4 regions of the Metabacillus sp. 113a genome follow, and region 3 is predicted to be linked to each of the others. Evidence: predicted binding sites of a transcription regulator. Region 3 holds the regulator's gene; each other region holds the start of a gene.

Region 1 (7,700 bases), on a different contig from region 3:
GGATAGACTGGATGGCTGTGGAGACGGCTGCTGCAGCTTTGATGGCTGTATGGTATTAATTGCGCTTCCAGCCCAGGCGATTGTAGCAGGGTATCTGCTGATAGATAAACTTTTCTAAATTCAAAAAATTAGGCTGCCTGACTCCAGGAAAATTGGTGCAGCAGCCTGATCGGATGTTCCTATATGTGTCTTAGAGAATCATTGATGTTTTTTTGAACCTGTTCTTCAGTAGCATACTCTTCATCTGCGGCTACAGCCCGTAATTGAACAGAATCATAACCGCCAGAATAAACACAAATCCGCCTGCTTCATAACAGTCCCCTATGAAAATCGGGAATCTTAGATTAGATAAGAGTCATAAAGGCAAAAGTATACATAAAGAGAAAGATCCCATTCACAAAAAGTAAGAATACATAAGGCAATGACCAAACTGCCCGCCACTGCTCTTCCTTTCTTTCGTGTGAGACATGATAGGAGTTCATTGCATCCCGCTTAACAATAACTTGTGTACAAGGCTCTTAACGATTCGAAAGGTTCATAGAATCAACGGGAATACTGGATAAACATGTTAGCTTTGAATGCTCTTTCCTCTCAACAATTCTCTCCCTGAACCGATATTAAATATAGTATAAGAGACCTATATCGAGGGTGGATAAATTGAACGAGTACGAGAGATTTGAACTTTATCATTTCTATTATCACTTGCTGAACACAGTTCAGGAAGGTCTTGATTATGTGCTGGAGAGCTTCCATTGTTTAGAATTGAACGAAGCGGAGAAAGTCTTTTCGGATATTATGCGGGCTTTTTATCATATTGACAGCTCCAACGTGCTGATCCTGGATAAAACGGCTGAAGAGGATCCTCAGCTAACCCTTCAAATCCGAAGGTTTGATGAAGTCATTAATGAACTGGATCATCTGGAGTTTATGTATTTTCAGCCCCTCACGTACGAAACGTATTTAAAGGATCGGCTGGCCCCCGCCTTCATTTCCTGGAGGGAAGGAATTCAGACAAGACTGCAGCCGTATATTCTGCATTAGCCGCTTATCTCAGGTGAGCGGTTTTTTTCTTAAGTGATTCCTTCCTTTCTAGCTTCCTGCCCACCCGGTAAGGACCTTCCTCCTGCCTGTTCAACACTTTTTTACAAAATTCACGATTTATTCACATTAATTTTACGTTTGAGCAGGAATACTAGAGGGGAAAGTAGAAGTAAGTTTACATATCCTTTACAAAGGAGGAGTTTTTAATGAGATACAATGTCAGAGGGGAAAATATTGAGGTAACTCCAGCTTTAAGAGATTACGTGGAGAAGAAGATTGGGAAGCTTGAAAGGTACTTTCAGGAGTCCGTAGATGCTGACGTGCACGTGAATCTGAGCTACTACAGCGATATGGAATCCAAAGTAGAGGTTACAATCCCGATGACAAATCTCGTCCTTCGCGGCGAAGAGCATAACGGGGATATGTACGCAGCCATTGATCTTGTAACTAGCAAGCTTGAGCGCCAAATCCGGAAGCACAAAACGAAAGTGAACCGCAAGTTCCGTGAACAGGATTCTGCTAAATTCATGTTCGCTAATGGAAATCCGGTCGAGACGCCAACCGCTGTTCAGACTCAAGAGGAAGATGAGGACAGCATGGAGGTTGTGAGAACGAAGCGATTCACCCTGAAACCGATGGATAGCGAGGAAGCAATTCTTCAAATGAATATGCTCGGCCACAGCTTTTTCGTTTTCACGAACCCAGAGACAAACCGTACCAATGTAGTATATAAACGTAAAGATGGCAAATACGGCGTCATTGAGCCGAACGAATAAGATCTGAATGCAACCGAAAAAGAGGCGCCGAGTCATGAGGTGCCTCTTTTTTGTGGTTCAATTTGACTAGAAAATTGGTATCTCATACCTTATAATGGTGAATAGAATGGAAAAATCTTGAGGCTGATCATTGTGGGCAAGCCCTATAAAGTATGGTAGGTTGAAAGGGATACAAAAAGAGGAGATGAAGTTGTTGTATATCGTTCATTCTACATTCCATGTACCTGAGAATAAAGCAGATGAGGTCATTTCCATCTATAAAACCCGTTCTAAAATGGTTGATCAGTACGAAGGGTTCCGTTCCTTCCAGCTGCTTCAAAATGAAAAGAAAAAAGGGGAATTGACCGTTCAAATAGAATGGGAAACAAAGGATCATTATATGAAATGGGTTCAAAGTGACGCCTTTAAAAAGGTGCACGAGCATGAAAAAAACTATCCTGATCAAGAGCTTGCGTCCATTGTTCCGATTGTAAAAAAGTATGAGGTGGTTGCAACATGAAGGATGAGCATAAAAATAAAGTGATTGACGAGGTTGTAGCTGGCATTTATGAGCACTATCCAGAGCTGCATGAGCGTTATGGGGAAGCTGGAAAACGCAAGTGCCGGGAAGACAATGAGCATCATTTTAAGCATCTGGCAACTGCCTATACAGCGGATATGCCGAAAATCTTCACAGATTATGCTCTCTGGCTGAACAACGTTTTGACCTCCAGAGGCATGAAAAGTGAGCATTTAATCGATAATTTTGAGCGGATTGAGCATGCGCTTGAATCTGTGGATTCTCCTGAGAAGGATGTTTATAAGCGGTTATTAGAAGAAGCAAATCAATTACTCTTAGTGAAGAGTTAAGGGCTCGGGATACAATCCGGAGTCTTTTTTTATTTCCAGGAATGAAGAAATGCTTCTTCATTCCATAGGTATTCATAGCCCCTTGTAATAAAAAATAACAGATTGGTGGAAAAAGTTTTTTTGTTCATATACATATAGATAAATATCCTATTTTTACTGATGAAGAATATTATTCATTGTGAAAGTTATCACTTTGCTGATTCCGGGTACAGACAAGGAGATAAAAAGGAGGCAGGACACGATGAATCAAACAGTAACCGCAGGTGCTGCAACGGGGTCATTACATGTAACGTCTGAAATAGGAACACTAAAAACGGTTATGCTGCACAGGCCTGGCAGAGAAGTGGAAAACTTGACGCCTGAGCTATTACATAAACTGCTGTTCGATGATATTCCATACCTGCCTGTCATACAGGAAGAGCATGATCAATTTTCAGAAACTCTGAGAGATCAAGGGATAGAGGTTCTGTATCTTGAAAAGCTGGTGGAAGAAGCGCTTCATTTTGGCAATGCAAGAGAAGATTTTATTGACCGGATTTTAAAGGAGAGCAAGTCCAACATCAATGGAGCAAGTGAGAGCCTTAAGGAGTTTTTGATGGATTTGCCGGGTGGACAGCTCGTCTCCAAAATCATGGCAGGCGTCAGGACGTCTGAAATCGATGAGGGACGGAAACGGCATTTATACGAATTTATGGCAGATCAATATCCATTCTATTTAGACCCGATGCCTAACCTGTATTTTACAAGGGATCCGGCCGCTGTCATCGGAAACGGGCTTACGATTAATAAAATGCATGAGGGTGCAAGAAGGCGGGAATCCCTCTTCATGGATTACATTATCCGCTATCACCCGCGCTTTTCAGCATCCAATGTGCCAGTCTGGCTTGACCGCGACTACGACTTCCCGGTTGAGGGCGGGGATGAACTGGTTTTGAGCGGGGATACGATTGCCATCGGGGTAAGTGCGAGGACCTCCGCGCGGGGAATTGAACGTCTTGCCTTAAACTTATTCCAAAAACAGGACCGGGTGAAAAAGGTCGTTGCCATCGAAATTCCAAAGTCACGTGCCTTTATGCATTTAGATACTGTATTTACGATGGTCGATTATGATAAGTTCACGATTCATCCGGCTATCCTGGGACCGGGTGGCAATATGAACATTTACGTTTTAGAAAAGCATGAGGAAGATCCAAATCGGGTAGCGATTTCCTCACGCACCAATCTTATTGCGACACTGAAAGAAGTGCTTGACCTTGATGATGTAACGCTGATCCCCTGTGGAGGCGGAGATGCGATCGTTGCTGCCAGAGAGCAGTGGAACGATGGCTCGAACACGCTTGCGATTGCGCCTGGAGTAGTCGTGACCTATAACCGGAATTACGTATCGAATCGGATCATGAGGGAGCATGGCATTGAAGTCATCGATATTCCAAGCTCTGAATTGTCACGGGGCAGGGGCGGTCCGCGCTGTATGAGTATGCCGCTGGTTCGTGAAGATATTTAAAATGGCTGGCCCTGTAATGGGGCCGGTTTTTATTTGGCGCGGCCATACTCTGATATTTGAACTGAGACTTCGGCGTAAGAGGTGTCTGACTCTGCTTTCGCTAAAGGATGGAAGCTTTGGAACCTCATTCGGTACCCCCGTTTACAAAGTCTTACACCGTGCCGATCCTCACGCTTTTGCGGCATGAAATCTCCGGCAGTGCCTCTCCATCCTCTCAAACAGCCCTGCTTCTGAATCTAAAATCTCTCCATAAAGCCTGTATCCCGCCATCTTCCATCCCTCTGTATATTGTTGTCCGCGGGAATGAATAGTGTTAGAATTAACGATAGTTCGATGTGTTTTCAAAATTTGTAAGAACGAATTGATATTTAACAGCAGAGGAGCGTTTTTATATATGCTTGGTATCTTGAATAAAGTGTTCGATCCAAATAAACGCACAGTCAGCCGCTATGAGAAAATGGCGAATGAAATAGATGCGCTCGGAACTCAGATGGAACAGCTGACAGATGAGGCGCTTCAGGCTAAAACAGAAGAATTTAAACAGCGTATTGAAAAAGGGGAAACACTTGATAAGCTTAGAAATGAAGCTTTTGCGGTAGTCCGCGAAGCATCCCGCCGGGTAACCGGCATGTATCCATTTAAGGTACAGCTCATGGGGGGGATTGCCCTTCATGAAGGAAATATTTCTGAAATGAAAACCGGGGAAGGTAAAACTCTCACTTCCACGATGCCGGTTTATTTAAACGCGTTAAGCGGTGAAGGTGTTCATGTTGTAACTGTGAATGAATACCTCGCCAGCCGTGATGCCGTTGAAATGGGGAAAATCTTTGAGTTTCTCGGTCTAACGGTCGGCTTGAATTTAAATCAGCTTACAAAAGATGAAAAACGTGCTGCGTATGCCGCCGATGTAACGTACACAACGAATAATGAGCTTGGGTTTGATTATCTTCGCGACAACATGGTCCTTTATAAAGAAGAAATGGTTCAGCGGCCGCTTAACTATGCCATCATTGATGAGGTGGATTCCATCCTGGTCGATGAGGCGCGTACACCGCTTATTATTTCCGGACAGGCTGCGAAATCCACAAAGCTTTATATGCAGGCAAATGCGTTTGTGCGCATGCTGAAAATAGAAGACGATTATACGTTTGATGTAAAAACGAAAGGCGTTCAGCTGACAGAGGACGGGATTACAAAAGCTGAGCGTGCGTTCGGAATTGAAAACCTTTTTGACATTTCCCACGTTACGTTAAACCATCATATAAACCAGGCCCTTAAGGCGCAGGTTGTCATGCAGAATGATGTGGATTACGTTGTGGAGGATGGAGAAGTCGTGATCGTTGATTCCTTTACCGGCCGTTTGATGAAAGGCCGCCGCTACAGTGAAGGACTCCATCAGGCAATTGAGGCAAAAGAAGGCCTTGATATACAAAATGAAAGCATGACGCTCGCAACGATTACCTTCCAAAACTATTTCCGTATGTACAAAAAGCTTGCCGGGATGACAGGTACAGCAAAAACAGAGGAAGAAGAGTTCCGCAACATCTACAATATGAGTGTTGTCGCGATCCCGACGAACCGCGATATCGTCCGTGATGACCGTGCGGATCTTGTGTATCGGTCCGTGAAGGGGAAATTCATGGCAGTTGTAGAGGAAGTTGCGCAGCGCCACGATGTTGGACAGCCTGTTCTGGTTGGGACGGTCGCCGTTGAAACGTCTGAACTCATTTCTCAGCTTCTTAAGAAAAAAGGCGTGCCGCATTATGTGCTGAATGCGAAAAACCATGAGAGTGAAGCGGAGATTATTGAGAAGGCTGGTCAAAAAGGAGCCGTTACGATTGCTACCAATATGGCAGGGCGCGGTACCGATATTAAGCTCGGTGAAGGTGTAAAGGATTTAGGCGGTTTAGCCGTTGTTGGAACGGAGCGCCATGAATCCCGCCGGATTGATAACCAGCTCCGGGGACGTTCCGGACGTCAGGGAGACCCGGGTATCACTCAATTTTACCTTTCAATGGAAGATGAACTGATGCGCCGCTTCGGCTCTGAAAATATGATGAACATGATGGACCGTCTAGGAATGGACGATACTCAGCCCATCCAGAGCAAAATGGTCTCACGTGCTGTAGAATCCGCCCAAAAACGGGTGGAGGGCAACAACTTTGATGCCCGTAAGCAGCTCCTTCAGTATGATGATGTTCTTCGCCAGCAGCGTGAAGTCATTTATAAACAGCGCTTTGACGTACTCGACTCTGAAAACCTCCGCGGTATTGTCGAAGAAATGATCAAATCTGCTATTGAGCGGACAGTTGCCCTTTACACTCCTAAAGAGGTCGTTGAGGAAGAGTGGGAGCTTGAATCGCTCGTGGAATATGTGAATGGAAACCTGCTCGAAGAAGGCGCACTTGAGTTGAATGAGATCCGCGGCAAGGATACTGAGGAAATTGAAGAAGTGATTCTTGCAAAAACGAAGGAGAAATACGATCAAAAAGAAGAAGCGTTTGGAACGGAACAAATGCGCGAATTCGAGAAGGTTATCGTTTTGCGTGCCGTTGATTCGAAGTGGATGGACCATATTGATGCAATGGATCACCTTCGCCAGGGAATCCACCTGCGTGCGTACGGACAAAACGATCCACTCCGTGAATATCAAATGGAAGGCTTCGCCATGTTTGAAGCGATGATTGCTTCGATTGAAGAGGATGTTGCCAAGTACATCATGAAAGCAGAAATCCGAAGCAACCTTGAGCGTGAAGAAGTGGCTAAAGGCCAAACCGCTGTTCATCCGAAAGAAGGCGAAGGCGAAGCCCCAAAGAAAAAACCAGCCCGTAAAGTAGTTGAAATCGGCAGGAACGAAATGTGTTCGTGCGGAAGCGGAAAAAAATATAAAAATTGCTGCGGTAAATAATGCAGTAAAACAATAGAGACCTGTCCAAACGGATAGGTCTTTTTTAATGTCGAAGATTGGCAAAACCACAGGATTCATTGTATAATAGTATTCTTTACAATAAATTTACGAAATTACTTATAAGTAGATCGATGATGGCGATAAATACGTGAAGACTATAATGAAAGGATAATGTGAAAGTGGAACAGCAAGCAGTACTTCCGATTAAACAGAAGGCAAACCGCTGGAGAAGGGCAGCCTACCTGGGATCGGGTTTAGGATTAGTTGCAGCGAATGCGTTTTATGGTTTAAGTTCATATATCATTTGGAGAGCCATGCACCCTCCAAAGATTGCCCTGAAAAAACACCCGGAGAATTTTGGAATCCGGACAGAGGAAATTCATTTTAAAAGCTCGGATGGTTTAACCCTTAAAGGCTGGTGGATGCCGGTTGAGAATAGCAGGAAAACAGTTATTTTCTCTCATGCCTATGGACTGAACCGCTATAATATGCCGTTTCCTATATTTGATCTTGTAAAGGTTTTTCAGTCTCAAGGCTACAATGTCCTTATGTATGATTTCCGGAATGCCGGTGAATCCGATGGGAATGAAACAACGATTGCTTTAAAAGAGCAGCTTGATTT
Region 2 (7,700 bases), on a different contig from region 3:
TCTGAAGGATATAAAGTGTTTCAGGAGCAAACGTGTGTCTCTTGTCATGGGGATAATCTTCAGGGCGGCGCAGCAGGGCCTTCGCTTGTCGACAGCGGATTAAAGCCTGAAGAAATCGCCAAGATTGCGAAAGAAGGACAGGGCACAATGCCTGCCGGTGTGTTTAAAGGGACGGATGAAGAGCTTAAGGTGCTTTCTGAATTTGTATCGACCGTTTCGTCCAAGTAAAAGCTGACATTTTGTCAGCTTTTTTATATGATTAAAAGGATGCAGATCCGAGGGCTGTTTTATCCAGTCCCTTTTCTGCAGAGCTGGAAGAAATTTTAAAAGAAATGAGAGCGGTATATGAAGACGATCTATTTGATTTTAGCCGGGAAACCTTTTTTGTTTGTGCTGTTTGCCGTTAATCTGCTGGGCACTCTGTACGGATATTATTGGTATACAGGCCAGCTGGCGGTGACCGAACCGCATTTCCTGATTTTTGTTCCCGACAGCCCGACGGCCAGCCTGTTTTTTACAATTGTCATTCTGCTCTTCTTATTTGGAAGAAGGTCAAAGCTGATGGAAGCACTTGCTGTCGTGACGCTGTTTAAATACGGGATTTGGGCAACGGTCATGAATATGCTTGTTTTGATCACAACCGGGGATCTCGCTCCGGCAGGGTATATGCTGATGGCCTCCCATCTTGCCATGGCTGTCCAGGGGCTCCTTTACATTCCTTTTTACCGTTTCAGGGCTGTCCATCTGCTTATAGCTGCAGGATGGACCCTGCACAACGATGTGATTGACTATGTGTTTGGACAGATGCCGATTTACTATTCGCTGATGGATTACTTGCCGAATATCGGTTATTTTACGTTCTGGCTTAGTGTCCTCTCGATTGGGATTGGCTACTGGTTCGTCATTAAAGAAAAAAGAATGAAGCTTGAAATTCTCTAAAGGTTCTTCAGGATGGTCTAAACTTGTCCCCCTTCACATATTTTTTACTAGAAGATTTGGGGGGGACAATCATGGGGAGATGGATCATTTGCTTTACAGTCCTGTTTCTTCTTTTCGCAAGTTCGGAAGCAAAGGGAGATGAGAATGATAGATGGAACAGCCTTTCGAAAACCTCTTACAGCGCTTTCCAGCTGGCAAAGCAGGGAAGAACAGCTGATTGCCTTCAAATGCTCAACTATTTTTCAAGGCAATTTGAAAAACATCCGGTCTCTGGGCAATCCGTTTCCAGCCGGACGATCAGGACCATATCGGCTGTTCACAGCAAGGCAGTCGAAACGCTTAGTGAACAGACCCGGGATCCTGATGCGAAAATGCGTGCTGTCACCCAGTTTCATATGGTGGTAGATGCGGCGTTTACAGAAAATGAGCCTCTCTGGAGCTCGATGGAGGATACCATGATGGCTTCCTTTCAGCATTTGAAGGAGGACGCAGCAGGAGGGAATACCACTTCCTTCGAACAGGACTGGAATGAATTTTTAAGCTTGTATGAAACGATTTACCCCTCCGTTTCCGTTGATGTCACGCCCGGCCAGATTCGTAAGGTGCAAGCGCTGATATCATCTGTAGAAGATGATTTGTCGGAAAATGTTTCACAGGAAGCCCGAATCAGCCAGCTGACTTCAATGGAAACAGAATTTAAAAACCTCTTTAAAGGGGTAAAAGAAGATGAAGCAGACCCCTCGCTGATTTGGGTCATTATTTCGACAGGCGGGATGATTATTCTGACTTTAACGTATGCCGCCTGGAGAAAATTTAAAGGCGAAAAGGAAAAACAGGTGGAACGGGAACGGGAATGGTAAAAGGAAAAGTGGCCTGCACGGCTGCTTTTTTTATGCCGGGTTCCTTTCATTCATTCAGCCAGGAGGGGAGACAGAGATCTTCCCTTGCACAGTACTCAATGTTCCCCTATTTTAAGCAAGCGCCTTAGGGTTTTTTTTTGTCCAGAAGGTATTAAAGCTCCCCCTATCCTAAAATAAATAAAGCCATTCATAAATGTGTCCAAAAAAAGATTGTGAAAATGTGAACAATGTGTGGAGATATCGTGAATGGTATAGAAATAGGTTAAAAGAAATTATAGACTGTGGGTATATATTTAATGGAAGAGACGCGTCTCTTCCCCAAAAAGGAGGAGCCGACATTGTTTGAGTATGATCCGGTTTTGTACAGCCGCATCCTGACAGGACTTACGCTTGCGGTGCATACCATTTTTTCTACTTTGGGAGTGGGGGTACCCCTTTTAATTGCACTTGCCGAGTGGATGGGAATTAAAAAAAATGATGAACATTATCACTTGCTTGCAAGAAGATGGGCCCGCGGCTACATCATCACAGTAGCAGTCGGAGTCGTTACAGGCACCGCGATTGCTTTGCAGCTGAGTTTATTATGGCCCAAATTTATGCAGGTGGCTGGTCAGACAATCAGTTTTCCGCTTTTCCTTGAAACCTTTGCCTTCTTCTTTGAAGCAATCTTTCTTGGTATTTATTTATATACATGGGACCGCTTTAAAAACAAAATGTATCATTTAATGCTGTTAATCCCAGCAGCGCTTGGCGCAACAGCATCCGGCTTTTTTATCACGACAGTCAATTCGTTTATGAATGCACCTCTGGGATTTACTTATGAGAACGGGGTTCTTTCCAACATTAATCCATTTGCAGCTATGTTTAATCCGGCAACACCGACAAAAGTATCCCATGTGCTATCATCTGCTTACTTAACAGCAGCATTTATCCTTGCAGCTATTTCAGCTGTTGCCATATTACGTGGGAAACATCATATTTACCATAAAAAGGCGCTTCATCTGTCTATGATGACGGCATTTGTTTTCGCCATTACAACCGCGCTGATTGGCGATTTATCCGGAAAATATTTAGCAAACTATCAGCCTGAGAAACTTGCAGCTGCCGAATGGCATTTTGAAACGGTCGAGGAAGCTTCCTTGGTATTGGGAGGGATTCTGGATGAAGATCGTGAGGTTAAATATGCGCTGGAGATTCCATACGCGCTCAGTATCTTAGCACATGGAACACCTGATGCTGAAGTTACCGGCCTTGAAGAATTCCCAGAGGAGGATTGGCCGCCATTAATGGTTCATTACATGTTTGACCTGATGGTTGGGATCGGGATGAGTCTTGCTGCAATCTCCTTTCTGTATGTCGTTTTTAAAAAGAAAAAGAACTGGAATCCTTATAACAAGCCGCTGCTTATACTGATTGCTGCAGGTGGACCGCTCGCAATGCTTGCGATTGAAGCCGGCTGGTTTTTTGCAGAGGAAGGCAGGCAGCCGTGGATCATCAGAGGAGTGATGCGGACGGCAGACGGGGCAACCTCCTCACAGCATGTAGACATTATGCTGTATTTATTTGCCGCACTTTATGCCGTATTAATCGTATCTGCAGCGACTGTGCTGTTCAGGACGTTTAAAGCAAATCCAGTTGAAAAAGAATTAAAAAAACGCGGAATGGAATAGGGGGGAGATTATGAGCTATGAAGTACTCGGCATAACGGTGCTATGGACCTTTTTATATGGCTATCTCATTGTAGCTTCCATAGATTTCGGAGCCGGTTTTTTCAACTATTATGCTTCTGCAACGGGAAAAGGACACGTTGTCCAGAAGGTCATCAACCGGTACCTATCACCTGTGTGGGAAGTGACAAATGTATTTCTGATTTTCTTTTACGTAGGGCTGATCGGCTTTTTTCCAAATGTGTCGTATTACTATGGAACAGCTCTGCTCGTCCCCGGGAGCATTGCTGTGATCCTGATCGCCATCCGCGGGTCCTATTATGCCTTTCATCACTATGGACATAAAGAGCGCCATCGGTATCAGCTTCTCTATGGAGCAACCGGTCTTTTAATCCCTGCATCCCTTTCAACGGTTTTAACGATTTCTGAGGGAGGCTACATCGAGATAAATGGGTCAGAGCTTTCATTGAACTATGGCACATTGTTTACAAGCTCCTATTCATGGGCTGTTGTCTTTCTTGCAATTGTAAGCGTGCTGTATATTTCAGCTTGTTTCCTTACCTTTTATGCACATAAAGCAGGGGATAACGGGGCGTATACCGTTTTAAGAAAGTATGCCCTGTTTTGGAGCGGCCCTACGATTCTTGCAAGCTTTCTCGTATTTTGGGCGATGTATGTCCATAACAGGGTTCACTTTGAGAAAATGCTGGACGCAGGCTGGCTCTTCGGCCTTTCAATTTTGTTCTTTTTAGGAGCTGTGTATTTAATTTGGAAGAAAAAACGTCCGGGAATATCATTTATTCTCGTCATGCTGCAGTTTGCAGCAGCATTTTACGGGTATGGATCAGCGCATTTACCGTACCTGCTGTACCCTCATTTAACAATCTATGACAGTTTTACGAATGAAACGATGGCACTTACGCTGATTGGTTCCTTTATAGCAGGTTTTTGCCTGCTCGTTCCATCGCTCTATTTATTAATGAAACTGTTTTTATTCAATAACGAATACGTACAGGGAAAAAAATAGGGGAGGGAAGGACTATGAATACATTCCTGATCATGATTGCGCCGGTATTGCTTGTTGCCGGAGCCATTGTCTTCTTGTTTATATGGGGGGCTAAAGGCAAGGATCTTTCTTAAGGCAAAAGCTTAATAGCTGACTGCTTGGCAAAGTATGCAAGCTTAGTATTCTTTCCGGCAGCACATGACTCTGACGCAGTGCAAAAGCCCTTTAAAAAAGACCAAACAGAAAGTGAGGAGATCCACAGCTTATGGAACAGCTGAGAAAAAGAGCACTGGCCCACAAAAAATGGATGATCCCTCTTTTCCTCTCATCGGTTATGAATGGGGTCTTGCTGGTCGGACAGGCATATGGATTCGTCTATATCGTTGATCAGGTCTTTCTTAAGGAGGCGGCATTACAGGACGTTTTTCCGGCCTTTATACTATTGCTGCTAACACTCACTGCCCGCGTATGGTTTATTTTTCTATCAAGAAAATTAGGCATCAGGATTGGAACAAAGGTCAAGGGGGAAATCCGCAGGGAATTGATCCGCAAATACGCCGGCAATCCCCTTCAGTCTTCGCTGAGCGGCCAGACAGGGAAGAAAGCTGGGGTGGTCATGGATGCAGTGGATGAAATTGACCCTTACTTCAGTTTTTATATCCCGCAGCTGATTCAGACGAGCATCCTTCCGCTGATTATTTTGATTGCCGTTTTCACCGAGCACCTCTATTCAGGCCTGCTGATGCTTGTTACGGCCCCGTTTTTTCCGATTTATATGATTGTCATCGGATTAAAAACGCAAAAAAAAGCCGATAGGCAAATGGAGAAAATGACTGCTTTCTCAGGACATTTCCTGGATGTGCTGCAAGGTTTGCCCACTCTCAAACTGCTGGGTAAATCCAAGGAGCAAAAGCAGTTAATCCGCCAAAAGAGCTTTGAGTTCCGGGATGCAACGATGGACGTTCTAAAAACGGCCTTCTCATCCTCTTTGGCCCTTGAATTTATCGCGATGCTAAGCGTAGGGCTGATTGCGTTTGAACTCGGTCTGCAGCTGGTCGTCTTTGAAAATATGACATTCTTTGGAGCGTTTTTTATTCTTATACTGGCCCCCGATTTTTATTTAGCCTTGCGGGATCTGGGGAGCGCGTTTCACGCCGGGCGCGGAAGCATGGGAGCAGCTGGAAAAATAGCTGAGGAACTGGAAGACACCGGGAAAGACGTGGAGTGGGGAAGCTCAGAGTGGACATTTGAAGCACCGCCTGAAATTTCCTTTGATCACGTTCACTTCTCGTACACGGACGGCTCATTTTCATTACGTGATGTCACAATTGCAATCAAACCGTTCCAAAAGGCGGCTATTATCGGTCCGAATGGTTCCGGGAAAACGACAATGCTGCGATTGCTATCAGGCCTTGTGGATCCTTCAGATGGAACCATTTTTGTAAACGGCCGCCCCCGGGGTGAATTTAGTGAGCAGGGATGGTTTCGAAAAATGACCTATATTTCCCAGCATCCTTACCTATTCTCAGGAACGATCAAAGAAAACATCTGCCTCGGAGCAACGGATGAGGTGGACGAGCAGGAATTGATAGCTGCTGTTGAAAAATCCGGTTTGATCAAACTGATTGAGTCGCTCGATCAAGGAATCGACACCCGGATCGGTGAGGGCGGGCGCGGTCTGTCAGGCGGAGAGAAGCAGAGGATCGCTCTGGCGAGGGCGTTTGTTAAAAAGCCGTCTCTCATCCTTTTTGATGAACCGACGACAGGACTTGATTTGTATACAGAACGAATATTGCAATCCTCCATACGTGAGCTGAGTGAAAGGGCGAGCATGATTACGGTGGCCCATCGGCTCTATACGATCAGAGAGGCGGATCTGCTAATTTATATGAGCGGGGGAAAGGTGCTTGCCTCTGGAACTCATGAACAGCTTTTAAAGGCTGTGCCAGCCTATCAAAATATGGTGCAAGAGCAGCGGGGAGCGGTTAAACTATGAAAAGTTTGTTTGCCATCAGCCAGATTGCAATGAGAGAAAAAAAAGACATTATGCTCACAGCTTTATTAGGAGTGTCTGCTGCTCTGATCGGGACCGCGCTATTTGGTGCCAGCGGATATGTCATCTCAAAAGCAGCGCTTATCCCTCCGCTTTATACACTGACCGTCATGCTTGCCCTTTTAAAATTATTCGGCATTGCACGTGCGGTCAGCCGTTATGGAGAACGGTATTTTTCCCATAAAGCAACCTTTACCATTCTAGGGAATATGAGGGCTGCCTTTTTTGAGAGGCTGGAGCCCATGTCACCTGCCCTCCTGCAGCGCTGGCGGAGCGGAGACCTGCTCGCGCGAATTGTGGGAGATGTAGAGAGTCTGCAAAACTTTTTTCTGAGGGTTTTCTATCCTCCGGTCGTTTTCTTTTTTGTGTTTTTGAGTACGTTTTTTTTCAGTTCGTTTTATTCCGTTTGGATCTGTTTAATCATTGCAGCGGGTATGATTCTTACCGGAATCGCTGTACCTGCCTTTTTTGCATGGCAGCAGCAGCGCAGGAAAAATACCGTTCAAATGCTCAGGAGGGAGCTTTCTGCAGAAGCAGCCGAGTTTCTGTATGGATTCCGTGAACTGAAAATTCACCAGAAGGCAGATGAAAAAGAGGCAGCGCTGCTGGAAAAGTCAGAGCGTTATCTCAAGGAACAGGAGGCGAGGCTTGCTGATGAAAACAGAAGTCAATCCTTGAATCTGCTCCTATCAATGATTGTCTGCTGGGGCATTGCCATAGCGGGTGTCTACGAAGTGACGCATGGCCGTATGGACGGGATTTATCTGGCTATGCTGATCATGATCGGGTTAAATGTGTTTGAATATGCGATTCCTATGGCTGTTTTTCCATCTTATTACGCAGACAGCAAGCAATCGTCCAAGCAGCTTTTTTCGGCCGTCTCCGGAAATTTTGGTGTGCAGGAGAAAGAGGAGCCGCTGGAGTTATCTAAGCATGGTTCAATAGAAGTGAAGGTGAGGGATTTAACCTTTGCCTTCCCGGATGAAGGGAGGGACACTCTTCACAGCATCTCTGTCACCTTTCCTAAAGGATCAAAAACAGCCATCGTGGGGCCTTCCGGTTCCGGAAAATCAACCCTTGTTCAGCTGATTTTAAAGATGGCAGAGGCCAAGAGCGGGGAGCTGTATGTGAACGGTGCGCCCATCCACAGGCTCCGGAAGGAAGATATATGGCAG
Region 3 (7,700 bases):
TGAAACACCCTCCTCATTTTCATATGTAAATTTAATTTATTAGCACTCGTTTATGTTGAGTGCTAACACACAAGTCTATATTATATAAACTTTTTCCGAATTTCAAGTGAAAACCATTTAATTTTTGTTCGACGAAATTCAACAATTGAAAACGCACTCAGCCAGGCCTGTCAGGAGTGATGGGAAGCTGGATATGGTACAATTGTTATTAGCGTATCATTAGCCGCACTCAGGAATAGGCTATAAGCAAGTGCGGATCCTAAAGGAGCTTAGACGTGAAGAAACATTACTGGTACATTTTGCTTACATATGTCGTTATGCAGTTTTCCATTTTCGCCGGTGCCCCGCTTCTCTTAAGCCTGGGCGTTGAACGGAACCAGGTGATCGGCTACTGGAACATCATCAGCTTTGCCGCCGGTCTTGCCATTGTTCTTTTCCTTTTGAGAAAGGATAAAGGAGAAACGGACTTAAGGGGAACTCCCGCTTCTGCTTCTTCGTCCGCAGCCTGGGCTGTCGGAGGAATTTTTCTGGCGTTTCTCGCCCAGGTTATCGCAGCAAATATTGAATCCCAGCTGCTCGGCATTAAGCCGGGATCAGAGAATACGCAGCAGATCATGGAGATTGTGAGACTGACACCCCTTATGGTATTTGTCGTCTCCATTGCAGGGCCGATTCTCGAGGAAATCATTTTCCGAAAAATCATTTTCGGAACCATTTACAAACGGACCAACTTTATCCTTGCAGCTGTCATCAGCTCTGTCATCTTTGCAGTGGTCCACCAGGATCCTGCCCACATTCTGCTTTATACGGCAATGGGTCTGACCTTTGCGTTTTTGTACGTTAAGACAAAGCGGATTATCGTTCCGATTATCGCCCACGTATTTATGAACACACTTGTGGTCATCATTCAGTATGTATATAGTGATGATATTGAAAGAATGCTGAAGGAAGCAGAGCAATTGCAAAGCATTATTGGAGGAACCTTCTTATGAAAGCACGTCCCTGGGCTCTTGCCCTCTTTTATTTAGCCATGGGCATTCTGTTTACGTACCTTGCGATTAATAGTGCGTCAAACGGATTGTATTCCTTTTCTACCGTGATCCTCATGATCATTGCGACCTTTGATTTCGCGGTAGCTATCCGGATGTTTCTGTTTGGCAGTAAGCTGAAAAGAGAGATCCAAAGGAAATAACCTATCCCGTCCGGATAGGTTATTTTTTTATTCCGAAAGCTGTTCCTTCGCCTCTTCCTCCATCTGGATGAGCTGCGACTTCCGATACGCTCTCTGTGAAACGATGATGCTGATTTCATATAAAAGAACAAGCGGCAGCAGCACGATCATTTGTGACAGGATCTCAGGCGGTGTAATGAACCCGGCGACCACAAGCAAAAGGAAGTACGCGTATTTACGGACTTTCCTTAAAAACAGCGGGGTGACGATGCCAAGCCTTGTCAGGAACATAATGACGACAGGCAGCTGGAAGAGCAGTCCGAAAGGCAAGGTCAGCTCCAGCAGGAATTGAAAGTACTCATTGATGCCGATGACCTGATTGATGCCCATATCGGCCGACAATTCAGTCATAAACCGGATGACAAACGGAAATAGAACGAAATAGGAAAATGCCAGTCCCGCTAAAAATAAGAGGACGCTAAGCGGGATGTAGCTTAATGTCGCATTTCGCTCTCTTTCATATAAGCCAGGGCTGATAAACGACCAAAGCTGAAACAAAATCAGCGGGGAGATGAGAACAAACGCAATAATAAAGGCAAATTTCATATAAAGCAGCAGCGGGTCTGAAATCCTGAACGCGTTCAAGGTCAGGTTCTTCGCCTCTTCTGTCTGCTGCAGAAATAAAATGAGGGGCTTAGCCAGAAAAAAGCCGGCGGCCAGCGCGATGATAAAGAAGATGACTAAGAAGATGATCCGTTTCCGGAGCTCTTCTATGTGCTCATAAACCGTCATTTCCCGTTCGTTCATGGGACCATCCATCCTTTTACACAGATGTCTCGCTTGGATAATGCTTTAAGAAGTAAACAAGAGATTGCAGCTCCACTGCCAAATCGATATGATGAATCCGAATATTGTCCGGCACGTTCAGTCTTGCTGGTGTAAAATTTAGAATCCCTTTGACCCCTATTGAAATCAGCCTGTCTGTGATCGACTGCGCAGCCGGTGCTGGAACGGTAAGAATTGCTACCGGTGCTCCTTCAGGAAGACGCTCCTCCAGATCATCCAGATGGAAGATCGGCACTTCTCCGACCTGAGTCCCAATTTTCTCTTCATCCACGTCAAAAGCCGCGAAGATCTCTGTGTTGTTGTTTTTTGAAAAATTATAGTGCAAAAATGCCGTTCCGAGGTTCCCGACCCCAATCAAAATGACCTTCGTCAGCTCATCCTGATCCAGCGTTTTCCGAAAAAAGGAAAGCAAATAGTCCACGTTGTATCCATAGCCTTTTTTTCCAAGAGCCCCGAAGTAGGAGAAATCCCTGCGGATCGTGGCGGAATCCACCTTTACAGCGTCGCTCAATTCTGCTGATGACACTCTCTGCTTTCCGGAAGAATGAAGGTTTTTTAAGAAACGGTAATAAAGCGGCAGACGTTTCGCGGTTGCCTGCGGTATTTTGGATTGGTCAATGTTCATGTCTGGTTCCCTCACATTCCTTGATGCAAATCTTCAGGCATTCGCCTCTTATTATATAGTTATATCTTCTATTTTTACGTTAGCGCTTCCAATTTCATTTCCTGCATAAATGCGAAGAAGAAGGTATAGATGGCATCCTACCCAAACTATACACTATTTTTCTAAAATTGTCTTTTGGCGGATACCAGGAATTTGCCATAAAAGAGACGGCAAGGTTGCCCGCATTCGGCAGTTGAGCTACACTGAAAGGAGTATATATGAGGTGAAAAGTATGATTCTACTGCAAGTTCAGCAGCTCACAAAATCTTTTGGAGCTGAACCGATATTATCCAATATTAAGCTTGAAGTTCAGACACGGGACCGGATAGCGCTTGTCGGAAGAAACGGAGCAGGCAAATCGACGCTCCTGAAAATCATTTCCGGCCAGCTTTCGTATGATTCCGGGGAGCTGATTAAGCCGAAGGATCTGACCATCGGCTATCTAGCCCAGAATACAGGACTTGAGTCCTCCCGTTCGATATGGGATGAAATGCTGACAGTGTTCAGCGAATTTCAAAAGATGGAAAAGAAAATGCGCAGCATGGAAGCCGATATGGCAGAGATTGATCCCGCAAGTCCCCAGTTCGGCCAGACAATGAAGGAATATGACCGCCTTCAAACCGACTTTAAGGAACAGGGCGGCTACCAATACGAAGCGGATATCCGATCCATTCTCCATGGTCTCGGTTTTGGGGATTTTGACCAATCCATCTCCATCTCCACTTTAAGCGGCGGCCAGAAGACCCGTCTCGCGCTCGGGAAGCTTCTTCTGACGAGTCCGGATCTGCTGATTCTCGATGAGCCGACCAACCATCTGGATATCGCTACCCTCTCATGGCTTGAGCAATACTTGCAGGGCTATAAGGGAGCCGTGCTGATCGTCTCGCATGACCGGTACTTCCTGGACAAGGTTGTCAATCAGGTATACGAAATTTCAAGGCATCAATCAGCCAAATTTCACGGAAATTACTCAGCCTACCTTCAGCAAAAGGCCGAGAACTATGAACGGGATATGAAAGCCTATGAAAAACAGCAGGACGAAGCCGCAAAATTGAGGGAATTTGTTCAGCGGAACCTGGCAAGAGCTTCAACAACAAAACGGGCTCAAAGCCGCCGCAAGCAGCTGGAAAAGATGGATATGATGGACAGGCCCCAAGGCGACGAAAAATCTGCCGTATTCCGGTTTGATATTGATAAGCAGAGCGGGAACGATGTCCTTAAAGTGGATGGGCTGACCGTCTCCTATGACGGCAAAGCACCTGCTATCTCCAATATCACATTCGCAGCAGACCGCGGCGACAGCTTAGCCCTTGTCGGACCGAACGGGATCGGCAAATCCACCCTGCTTAAAACAATCGTCGGCAAGCTAAAGGCGATGGAAGGCGACATCCGTTACGGCTCCAGTTTAAAAATCAGCTATTATGACCAGGAGCAGGCCGAGCTGACCTCGAATAAACGGGTCCTGAATGAGCTTTGGGATGAATATCCGCTAAAGCCTGAAAAAGAAATCCGGACTGTTCTCGGAAACTTCCTCTTCAGCGGGGACGACGTTCTTAAACCGGTGTCTGCTTTAAGCGGGGGAGAAAAAGCACGGCTTGCCCTTGCAAAACTGATGATGGAAAAAGCCAATTTGCTTATCCTGGATGAGCCGACAAATCATTTGGATCTGGACAGCAAAGAAGTGCTGGAAAATGCCCTTGTGGATTACCCCGGCACCATTTTGTTCGTCTCACATGACCGGTATTTCATCAACCGCATAGCTACAAAGGTGTGTGAGCTCTCCCGGGATGGGCTGGAATTGTTCCTCGGTGATTACGATTATTACCTTTCCAAGAAACAGGAACAGGAGGAGCTCGCAGCTCTGGAACAGCAGGAAAAAACTGCGCTGTCCCCAGCAAAGGAACAAAAGGAAACGAAGCTTTCGTACCAGCAGGAAAAAGAATTAAAAAAGCTTGAACGGCAGCGTTCAAGAAGAATTGAAGAAATTGAATCCGCGATTTTCAGCTTTGAGGAAAAAATCGAAGTAAACGAGCAGCTGCTCGCCGATCCCGATTATTATCAGGATCACGAAAAGCTGCAGGAAATCAACCGGCAAAATGAAGAATACCGGCTTTCGGTTGCCAACTTGATGGACGAGTGGGAACAGCTTCAGGAATAGAAGGAAAAAGGACAGCGTTCAAGCTGTTCTTTTTTTATCCACAGCTTCAGCACTTATTTTTCAAGCTCCCAGCTCTATTATCCACACTATCCACAAATAACCTTCATTTTATCCACATTTTCCACAGTCCATATCCCCTTATTTTGCAAGGTTTGGAATTCTATCAACAGGTTTGTGGATAAACCTGTTGATAACCTGTAAAAAAAAGAACCTTCGCCATTTATACACAGCAAAGATTCTGTCGTTCTATAGTTCCAGCCCCGGATTAGCATTCATACCCATATGGCCTCGAACTCCTTTTTGATAGAGCATATCCCCTGCAGCGCCAATCATCGCGGCATTATCTGTACATAAGGATAATGGAGGAATCACAAGCTCTATGTCTGACCGCTCCTCAAAACGGACTGACAATGCCTGTCGCAGCCCTTTATTTGCAGCTACTCCTCCTGCAAGCACCACCTGCCCGATTCCATACTCGATAGCCGCGCGGAAGGTTTTTTCCACCAGAACATCGATGACGCTCTGCTGGAAGCTTGCCGCAAGATCTCTCGCTTCAATGATCTGGCCTTTTTGCCTGGCATTATGAAGCGTATTAATGACAGCAGACTTAAGCCCGCTGAAGCTGAAATGATAGGAGCCTTCCTCAAGCCATGCACGCGGCAGGTCAATGACCGGTTCTCCTTCCTGGGCAAGCCGGTCAATGTGAGGCCCCCCCGGGTATGGCAGCTGCAAAGTCCGGGCAACTTTGTCATAGGCTTCCCCCGCTGCATCATCCAGTGTCTCGCCAATTACTTCAAATGAGCCGTGCTCTTTCATATAGACAAGCTCGGTATGTCCCCCGGATACAACCAGCGCAAGCAATGGGAATTTCAGCTCGGAAATGAGCTGGTTGGCGTAAATATGGCCTGCGATATGGTGAACGCCGACCAAGGGGATTTGGCGGGCAAAAGCGAGAGCCTTCGCTGCATTAACCCCAATCAGCAGGGCTCCTACTAAACCAGGTCCTTCTGTTACCGCAATCGCGGTCAAATCCTTAAACTCAAGCTTAGCCTGCTGCATCGCTTCTTCAAGAACCAGCGTAATTTGCTCTACATGGTGCCTGGACGCAATCTCAGGTACAACTCCGCCAAAACGCTTATGCGATTCGATTTGAGAGGCGACTACATTGGACACAATTTCCGTTCCATTTTTAATAATGGCCGCTGCTGTTTCATCACAGCTCGTTTCAATGGCCAGAATATACCGATCCTTACACTCCATTTAACATCACCCACATCACTAATGCATCTTCTAAATTATCTGTATAATACTGCTTCCTGATCCCGCCTGGCCTAAACCCAAGCTTTTTATACAGCTCCTGGGCTGGGTAGTTGGACAGCCTTACTTCAAGCGAGAGCTGGCGGGCTCCCCTCTTTTTTGCTTCTTTCATCGCCTTTTTAAGCAAAGTTTCTCCAAACCCGTTTCCTCTATACTCCGGAAGGATGGCGATATTGGTGATTTGGGCCTCATCTACAATGAGCCAGATTCCGCAATAGCCGATTACCTTATGATCATGCTCAGCGACAAGGTAGGTGGCAAACAGGTTATGGGCCACTTCATTATAAAAGGACTCTTTATTCCAGGGCGTTGCAAAGGACTTCGTTTCAATTTCATATACAGAATCGATATCCTCGACCCTCATGGCCCTGATTTTCAACTCGCTTTTCCCCACGTTCTCCACCAACTTATTTTTGCTCTTCAAGCCACTTAGATTCTGCTTCGGCGAGCCTCGTATAGTTTGGCACAGCGGTGTGCACAGAGGTTTGCTCCTTTTGAAGACCGATTCTTGCAAGCTCTGAAGGCCTAGGACTGTTTTGAACCAGATCGGCTCTAACAGCAAGACTGCCCAGCTTCTCCTCAATCATTTCCCAATGCATGTGAACATCGTGCCCTATGAATAGCACTTTTTTATTTGTCTCTTTCAGCCCTTCAAGCCAATCCGCCAGAAGCACGTTCTGATCATCAGCACTGCTGAGCAGGACCCCATCGTTCCAGGTGTATAGTCCGGTATACACCCTGCCTCTTCTTGCATCAAACAGCGGACAAATCAGTCCGTCAAAATAACGGCCGCCGGCTGCGAGGCACTCCAGGCTTGAAACAGTATAAAGAGGAATCGATAAGGACCAGGCCAAAGTTTTGGCAATGGTTACACCGATTCTGACTCCTGTGTAAGAGCCGGGACCCACTGCGGCCACGATGCTGTCCAAGTCGGAGGGCTTGATGCCGCAATCCTTCAGAAGCTGTTCGACCGCGGGCATGGCTCGGACAGAGTGATTCTTTTTTAAATGCGTAATAAATTCTCCTGTCACGTTTCCGTTCGTGAGCAGGGCGAGACCAAGCGTATCATTGGACGTATCAATCGCTAATACTTTATTCATTCTCAAAAAGCTCCCTGCATAAATCAATGTATTTAGAACCATGCGGCTGGAAGCGAAGCAATCTTGCTTCGTCTCCGCTGCGGAAAAGGGCAATCTCAAGCCTTTCCATTGGCAGCTGGTCCTGAATTAAATGAGCCCATTCGACAACTGTTACTCCATTCCCTTCAAAGTACTCTTCGAATCCTAATGCTTCGCTTTCTTCATCTAAACGGTAAACATCCATATGATAAAGCGATAGCCGTCCGCCGTGGTATTCTTTCATGATGGTAAATGTAGGGCTGTTCACGATTTTTTGAATACCAAGGCCCTTGGCAAGACCTTTCGTAAAGGTCGTTTTCCCCGCACCTAAATCCCCCTCAAGGGTCAGCACCTCGCCGCCCTTCAGCAACCTGGCAAGTTTTTCAGAAAGAGCTTGTGTAGCTTGAGCAGATTCAGAACTGATGT
Region 4 (7,700 bases), on a different contig from region 3:
AGGCCATGGCATTCTTTCTAAGTATGTATACGCGCACCCGCCAAGCGGTGTAGGCAAGGACCATGCAGAAATCGGCGGAATGCTCATGTACTACGGCGGTGATGCAATTGACATCTTTATAGCAGTCATCTTTTGCTTCCAATGGTATAAAGCAGCGCGTCCGAGGCCAACTCTTCATAAGGAAGCAAACACCCTCTAAATAATGGAAAAAAAGAATACACTTCCTGTCTTCCAAGGTGTAGAATAGGAGCTGGAAATATCCGCTTGAGGAGGGGCCGTATGAAAAAACGCACGAAAGAGTTACTGTCACTGGCGGGTTCTTTACTGGCAGCTGTTATTGTGGCGTTTATATGCCGGGAATTTATTTTCACCCCCGTTACCGTAGAAGGAAAATCAATGATGCCTACTTTTGAAAACAATAACCGGATTATTGTTTCCAAGCTTAGTCAAATTGACCGCTTCGACATGATTGTCTTTCATTCACCTCTAACCCGGGATGATTACATTAAGAGAGTCATCGGTCTTCCCGGGGATACAATTAAAATTAAAAATGACAATCTTACCATCAACGGGAAAACGTATAGTGAACCCTATCTCGAATCCAACAAAGAAGGACTTGCCCCGCGCGAGAATCTTACGGAGAATATAGAAGTAACGGTTCCTGATGGATACCTGTATGTATTGGGGGATAACCGCCGCGGCAGCATGGACAGCAGAGTTTTCGGCTGCATTTCAAAAGAATCGGTAGTCGGGGAAGCTAAATTCAGGTTCTCTCCCATTGAAAAAATCGGAACGCTAAAATAAATATAAACGCAGCTGTGCCCGGCAGGCACAAGCTGCGTTTTACTCTTTAGCAGCTATTATTTAACATGGACTTCTTCAAAATAAGGCGCAAGAGTTTTTCTTAGGACAGCAGCGCTTTGAGCAAACTTCTCTTTCTCTTCCTTATTCAGATCCAGCTCAATGACTTCGCGGATCCCGCGTCTATTAATGACAGCAGGAACCCCAATATATACGTGCTTTTCTCCGTATTCCCCTTCAAGCAGAGCAGATATCGTCAATACACTGTTCTCGTTATGAAGGATGGCCTTTGTTATCCGGACAAGGCCCATTGCAATGCCGTAAAAGGTTGCTCCCTTCCTTTTTATGATTTCATACGCTGCATCGCGTACATGAACAAAAATCTCATCCAGATCTTCTTTTTTACAAGCTTCATCGCGTTCAATCCGTTTTAAAACCGGCACCCCGCCCACATCTGCTGCGCTGTATACCGGCAGTTCACTGTCTCCATGCTCTCCAATGATGTACGCGTGCACATTATGAGGAGCAACCTTAAAGTACTCGCCCAGCTCAAACCGGAACCGCGCTGTATCGAGAATCGTGCCAGAACCAATCACCCGTTCCTTCGGAAGACCGCTGTATTTCCAGACAGCATAGGTTAGAATATCGACAGGATTCGTAGCCACAAGGAAGATCCCATCGAAGCCCGCTCCCATTACCTGATCTGTAATGCTTTTAAAGATCGTTAAATTTTTCTCTACTAAATCCAGCCTGGTCTCACCTGGCTTTTGATTGGCACCGGCACACACCACCACTAAATCTGCACCTGAACAATCCTCATAGCTGCCCTGCCTGATCGCTGTCGGATATGGAGCAAAAACCTTTCCATGATTCAAATCCATTACATCGCCCATAGCTTTTTCTTCATTCATATCAATCATAATCAATTCATCTGCAATCCCCTGATTCATAAGTGCAAAAGCATAGCTAGATCCGACAAATCCTGTTCCAATCAAAACAACACGGTTTGTTCTTTCGCTTGCCATAATGACTCATCCTTTCAGAAATCGAGAGTTTATTCAAGAATTTCGCTTCATTGTGAATTAATTCACATGTTCATTTTACACCTTATATTGGAAAATTCAAATAGGCAGAAACGAAGATATTTGTCTATTTTGTTTCAGATTCTACAGCTTCAGTCACCCGCTGCGAAGCAATCAAGTTTTCCAGTGGGAAGTATGGTAGGTTAGAAAGAGAAGTAAGCATTCCAAAAGGAAGTGGCAATTTGAAGAAGAAAATAATCGTACTCATATGTACAGGAGCTGTTCTCATGCTTTCTTTCTGGTTCTTTTCTCATTCAGGAAAACCCGTCAATCCGCTTGCGGATGTAACCCGCTATAAAATCTATTATGGATCTCCCAATGAAAAAATTATTAAAAAGCTTGCTGAGTTCCCTCTGGTGATCATTGAGCCTGTATTTTATTCCGGGAAGCAAATCAGCGAGATACAAAAAGATGGCACGCTGGTATACGGCTACATAAACTCGATGGAAGCCGACCGCTGGAATCATGATCTATTTAAGAAATTCACAGATCAGGACTTTTTTAAAAAGGATGGCAAAAAGGTCTATATAAAAGAATGGGATGCCTATTTAATGGATATGAAATCAACGGGATACCGTACGAAGTTACTGAACGAAGCAGACAAACAGATTTCTGATAAACAGCTTGACGGTGTTTTTATGGATACTGTGGGAGATATTGATGATTATTTTGCAGATGATCCTAAAGAATTGAATGCTCAGCAGGAAGGGCTCATTCTTCTCTTTCAGGACCTGGAAAACCGCGGCCTCTCCATTATCCAAAACTGGGGGATGAATACCGCTGCCAAAACTGCACCCTATATTGATGGCTTTATGTGGGAGAGTTTTCAGTATACAAAAATCAGGGAGGATCAATGGTCTTTAAATTGGATAAAAAAAATGCGCGGCTTGTCAGATGAGCACGGGTTCAAAATTTTTACCGTTTCAAGCAAAGAGAAAGCAAAGAGTGCAAAATATTCAGCTGATCATGGATTTGTTCACTTTTATACACCGAAGGACTATCAGGAATGGTAAAAGATTTTAACAGGCTGATGCGCAAGGAAATGGAGTACCGGGACTATCCTTCTATTAAACCCATCAAAGGAGTGCAATCGATGCTGTTGCCTGAATTAGCGGACAAAATTGTGGAAGAAGTCAAAAAAGTAATTCATGAAGATGTCATTGTCGTTTCTTCTGAAGGAACCATTATTGCCAGTACAGACGAAAGAAGAAAAGGAAGCTTTCATGAAGGCGCCAGAACAGCCTCTGTCGGGAAACGGAATGTCATCATCTCAACAGAAGATGAGAAGAAGCTTTCCGGAGTAAAGGCTGGCATGAATCTGCCGGTTTTCTTTCAGGGGGAGGTTGCCTGTGTAATCGGAATTACCGGGTCGCCAGAGCGCATCTTGCCTTTAGGGGAAGTAGTCCGCAAAATGACAGAGCTGCTTATAAGAGAAAACTATTACTCAGAGCAGCTCAATTGGGAGGCCCGCAGCAGGGAAGCCTTCATCTTTGATTGGATCCAGCTGAAAGAATGGTCTGATCCGTTTATCAGACGGGCTCATGTATTGCATATTGATCTGCTGCCTCACAGAATGGCGGCGATTGCTGTATTTCAAGAGGAAGCCCTTTTCCACAAAAAAATTTCCGCGATTCTGCAGACGTGGCAGAACAGCCACCAGGAGGATATCTTCGTACGATGGGGTCACAACCGGATTGTGATGCTTTTTCAAGCAGAAAGTCCAGCCTATACCAAAAGCAGAATCGCGGCATATCACACTTACTTGGAGGAACAGCTCAATCAGCCTGTTTATCTCGGTGCTGGAAAAACTGTCAAACCCCAAAGGCTATCAGAATCTTATATCCAGGCTGAAAGAGCCCTAAAATCTTCGGGAGTAAAGCGCAGAGTGATTTTTGATGAAGATTTGACGATCGAAATGCTGCTGTGCGAAGTCCGGCCGGAAACAAAGGAAGAGTACATTGAACGGATTCTATCCCCGCTGCTGCCTGAGAGAGACCTGTACCACACCCTTATCATGCTTTTTGAGAAAAACCATTCACTCAAAAAAACAGCAGAAGGACTGCATATCCATATCAACACCTTGCATTACAGGCTGAAGAAAATAGAAGAGCTGACGTCTTTGAACCCATCAAGTATCAATGATGCCCTTATTCTCTATCTCGCTGTTCTGCTCATGGATGATCATCCAAAACCTAATGGTATATTCTAATCTATTTTTATAGGAATCTACATAGCGGGCTGAGCCCGCTTTCTTTTATACTGTTAGAAAGCGCTTACTTATAAAGGTGGGATTGATATGCTGAACGCAGAATTCAAAGAAAGATTGATTGCCGCTGTCGGCAAAAGCAACGTAGAAGACTCGAACGCAAGCCGCCTTGTCTATTCCTATGATGCGACACCGAATTTCCAGGCGCTTCCGGAAGCTGTCGTATCACCCAGATCTGCTGGAGAGGTATCCCAAGTAGTCAAGCTTTGCGGACAATACAGTGTCCCGATTGTGCCTAGAGGATCCGGTACGAACCTTTGTGCCGGAACCTGCCCGACAGAAGGAGGGATTGTCCTCCTATTTAAGCACTTGAACAAAATTCTTGAAATCGATGAAGAAAACCTGACTGTCACAGTTCAGCCTGGAGCGCTTACTTTGGATATCATCCATGAAGTTGAAGCACTTGGACTGTTTTATCCTCCAGATCCCAGCTCTATGAAAATTTCTACAATCGGAGGGAATATCAGTGAAAATTCCGGAGGACTGCGCGGACTGAAATACGGTGTTACCCGTGATTATGTTATGGCTTTAGAGATTGTTCTCGCTAATGGAGACATCATCCGGACAGGGGGCAAGCTTGCGAAAGACGTGGCAGGCTATGATTTTACCCGTTTGTTTGTCGGCTCTGAAGGAACACTTGGAATTGTAACTGAGGCAACACTGAAGCTGATCCCAATGCCGGAATCAAAAAGCACTATGCTCGCCATGTATCAGGATCTGGAAGCAGCCGCAAAATCCGTTTCAGCCATTATCTCCGGCAAAATCATTCCTGCAACGCTTGAATTTTTAGATCAGCCGACCTTGAAGGCAGTAGAAGACTTCGCCAATATTGGACTGCCGACGGATGTGAAAGCGGTTCTGCTTATAGAGCAGGACGGTCCTGAAGATCTTGTAGCAAGGGATATGCAAAAAATGGCGGACATCTGCAAAAAGGAACAGGCCGTTTCGGTTCAGCTTGCGCAAACGGACCAGGAAGCAGAAGCACTGCGGACTGCGAGGCGGTCAGCCTTATCCGCTCTTGCCCGTTTGAAACCTGCAACCATTCTCGAGGATGCGACTGTACCAAGATCTGAAATAGCAAACATGGTCAGAGCCATCAATGAAATTGCGTTGAAATACCGGGTTCAGATTTGTACGTTCGGACACGCAGGCGACGGGAACCTCCATCCAACTGCTGCAGTCGATGCCCGGGACCATGACGAAATGGAACGGGTTGAAAAAGCATTTGCAGAAATATTTGAAAAAGCAATAGAACTCGGCGGGACCATTACCGGAGAGCATGGAGTCGGTGAAATGAAGGCACCTTATCTCGAATTAAAATTAGGGGCAGCTGGCATATCGGCAATGAAAGCTGTTAAAAACGCGCTGGATCCCGGCAACATCATGAACCCAGGGAAAGTATTTGCGAAAGACACAAGAAAAAGGGTGGTCGTGTCATCATGACAACAGAACAGGAAAGGGAAAAAATACAAGACCAGTTCAAGCAGCGCATGAATGAAGATGAACTGCTGAACTGTATGAGATGCGGTTTCTGTCTTCCCTCCTGCCCGACATATATCGAGTCAGACTTTGACGAAGCCCACTCACCAAGAGGAAGGATCGCTTTGATGAAGGGCGTCGTCGATGGATTGATCGAACCTGATGAAGATGTGGAGCGGTCATTGGATCTTTGCCTTGGCTGCCGGGCATGTGAGCCGGTTTGTCCATCAGGTGTGAGGTACGGACATTTACTGGAGGAAGCACGCGATATTATCAATCAAAATAAAAAGCATTCCCTTCCTGTCAGGGTGTTGAGGAAGGCTGCATTCCACCATTTGTTCCCCCATCAGAGCAGGATGAGAAATATCACCGGTCTGCTTGGGTTTTATCAGCGGTCGGGCTTGCAGAAGATTGCCCGGAATATCGGGGTTCTGAAGCTGTTTCCTGAAACGCTGGCGACGATGGAGAAAGTGCTCCCTCCCGTACCGCCGATGAAAGAATTGAAAAATCGTCCTGAATTCCTGCCCTCTCAAGGAGCGGCCTCTAAACGTGTGGCCTTTTTCAGCGGCTGTATAATGGATACGATGTTTATGGACACCAATAATAAGACCGCCAAGCTCCTTCAGGCAGCTGGCTGTGAGATCGTCATTCCGAAAAACCAGGCATGCTGCGGGGCCCTTCACGGACATAGCGGAGAAAAAGCGGAAGCAAAAGAGCTTGCAAAACGAAATATTCAGGCTTTTGAGAATCTGAATGCAGACTATATCATCACCAATGCAGGCGGCTGCGGGGCCTTTCTTATTGAATATGGTCATCTCCTGCAAGATGAACCGGACTGGCGTGAAAGGGCAGAAGCGTTTTCCGAAAAACTTAAGGATTTTACAGAGGTGCTGATTGAGTGCGGGTTTCATCACAGCATCCCTCTTTCTCTCTCCTCCAGGGTAATTACTTATCAGGATTCCTGCCATCTTAAGAATGTCATGCGCACCTCCTCCGCTCCCAGAAAACTGCTTCATGCCATTAAAGGAGCCGAGCTCAGGGAGATGAAGGATGCAGACCGCTGCTGCGGGTCAGCCGGAATTTACAATATTGTTGAATCAGAGATGAGTATGCAAATTCTTGATCATAAAATGGAGCAGGCAAAAGCCTCACATGCAGCGGTAATCGCAACCGCCAACCCTGGATGCCTTCTGCAAATGCAGCTCGGGATTGAACGGGAAGGGCTCAGCGATAAAATGAAGGCATATCATCTTGCAGATATACTGTATGAAGCAATGGAAAAAGGAGGCTAAGCCTATAAAAGGGACATAGTCCACTGCAAAACCCAGTAACGGAGGTGCCTAATCCAGATCAGTTCCTTTCTTTCACCGCCACTCTGGTTCCTGATGCCCAATCATGAATGAATCTTCTGTCATGATTTAAAAAAGGGACAATCAAATATATTAATGCGGCACCATTTGCAGCGTAGGCAATCATGATTATGACCAGCTCTGGCAAATCGGTCGGCAAAAAAAATCTCCAAACAGCAAAATGAGCCATCTCCCAAGGTAAAAATTTTATCATCGATCGAACAAGTGACCTGGATAGACTTACCCCTGTATTTACTGAGCCCGCTACTCTTAATTTTGCTGCTCTTTTTCCCAGGGTCGCCTGAAATGGAGAAGCTTCAAAAATGCTAAAGTACAAATACACAGGCAACGTTAAAATAAAAAAGCTGCTAAGATGCGCAGTAAACGCATTATCCGTAAACAAAGGCGATAACAGAGGAGATAAAAGACCCAATACCACCCCATATCCCACTATGATCATGTAGTCAATCAAAAAAGCAGTGAAACGGCGCCTCATAAACATTTCCCCCCCTCTTTATGTAGATCATATGCGTTACATGTAAAACACTGATCCATATCAGAGTTGATTTTTCATGAGGGAGGGATACGTTGGATTTACTTTAAGTGTGAAATAAGAAAATGGGTGCAGCCGCTATTTATTGCATAGCCTAAAGGCGCAGCTTATCCCCTTAACAGCGGAAGAGTACAGCATCGGAAAGCGCCACCTGATTTAATAATTTCCGA

Evidence for each region. The regulator Rex, encoded in region 3, represses fermentation and respiration genes when NADH is low (regulators of the CRP and FNR family bind a similar motif). The targets are predictions, from matches to a motif close to TTGTGAAATATTTCACAA.
Region 1: a site for Rex is predicted at 2,843-2,860, ahead of arcA (arginine deiminase). Genes of this name have one in related genera too.
Region 2: a site for Rex is predicted at 2,010-2,027, ahead of ACQCVE_RS01720 (cytochrome ubiquinol oxidase subunit I). Genes of this name have one in related genera too.
Region 4: a site for Rex is predicted at 1,877-1,894, ahead of ACQCVE_RS13680 (L-lactate dehydrogenase). Genes of this name have one in related genera too.

Annotation. Positions count from the first base shown of each region.
Region 1 is NZ_JBNILJ010000004.1:71,854-79,553, forward strand. Features, by position in the region: gene ACQCVE_RS08620 (hypothetical protein) at 1-118, shown strand, start outside; gene ACQCVE_RS08625 (hypothetical protein) at 658-1,041, shown strand; gene hpf (ribosome hibernation-promoting factor, HPF/YfiA family) at 1,248-1,817, shown strand; gene ACQCVE_RS08635 (antibiotic biosynthesis monooxygenase family protein) at 2,011-2,316, shown strand; gene ACQCVE_RS08640 (hypothetical protein) at 2,313-2,666, shown strand; gene arcA (arginine deiminase) at 2,908-4,170, shown strand; gene secA (preprotein translocase subunit SecA) at 4,565-7,078, shown strand; gene ACQCVE_RS08655 (alpha/beta hydrolase) at 7,258-7,700, shown strand, end outside.
Region 2 is NZ_JBNILJ010000001.1:328,358-336,057, forward strand. Features, by position in the region: gene ACQCVE_RS01705 (c-type cytochrome) at 1-228, shown strand, start outside; gene ACQCVE_RS01710 (DUF1405 domain-containing protein) at 346-939, shown strand; gene ypjB (sporulation protein YpjB) at 1,011-1,799, shown strand; gene ACQCVE_RS01720 (cytochrome ubiquinol oxidase subunit I) at 2,138-3,469, shown strand; gene ACQCVE_RS01725 (cytochrome d ubiquinol oxidase subunit II) at 3,480-4,493, shown strand; gene cydS (cytochrome bd oxidase small subunit CydS) at 4,508-4,606, shown strand; gene cydD (thiol reductant ABC exporter subunit CydD) at 4,738-6,468, shown strand; gene cydC (thiol reductant ABC exporter subunit CydC) at 6,465-7,700, shown strand, end outside.
Region 3 is NZ_JBNILJ010000011.1:92,891-100,590, forward strand. Features, by position in the region: gene ACQCVE_RS14735 (CPBP family intramembrane glutamic endopeptidase) at 276-992, shown strand; gene ACQCVE_RS14740 (YdiK family protein) at 989-1,192, shown strand; gene tatC (twin-arginine translocase subunit TatC) at 1,220-1,978, opposite strand; gene ACQCVE_RS14750 (redox-sensing transcriptional repressor Rex) at 1,995-2,642, opposite strand; gene ACQCVE_RS14755 (ABC-F family ATP-binding cassette domain-containing protein) at 2,914-4,839, shown strand; gene tsaD (tRNA (adenosine(37)-N6)-threonylcarbamoyltransferase complex transferase subunit TsaD) at 5,086-6,099, opposite strand; gene rimI (ribosomal protein S18-alanine N-acetyltransferase) at 6,089-6,550, opposite strand; gene tsaB (tRNA (adenosine(37)-N6)-threonylcarbamoyltransferase complex dimerization subunit type 1 TsaB) at 6,564-7,256, opposite strand; gene tsaE (tRNA (adenosine(37)-N6)-threonylcarbamoyltransferase complex ATPase subunit type 1 TsaE) at 7,249-7,700, opposite strand, start outside.
Region 4 is NZ_JBNILJ010000009.1:92,338-100,037, forward strand. Features, by position in the region: gene ACQCVE_RS13670 (cytochrome c oxidase assembly protein) at 1-199, shown strand, start outside; gene lepB (signal peptidase I) at 280-804, shown strand; gene ACQCVE_RS13680 (L-lactate dehydrogenase) at 861-1,826, opposite strand; gene ACQCVE_RS13685 (endo alpha-1,4 polygalactosaminidase) at 2,066-2,896, shown strand; gene ACQCVE_RS13690 (CdaR family transcriptional regulator) at 2,890-4,092, shown strand; gene glcD (glycolate oxidase subunit GlcD) at 4,180-5,592, shown strand; gene ACQCVE_RS13700 ((Fe-S)-binding protein) at 5,589-6,920, shown strand; gene ACQCVE_RS13705 (RDD family protein) at 6,979-7,479, opposite strand; gene ACQCVE_RS13710 (dimethylarginine dimethylaminohydrolase family protein) at 7,638-7,700, opposite strand, start outside.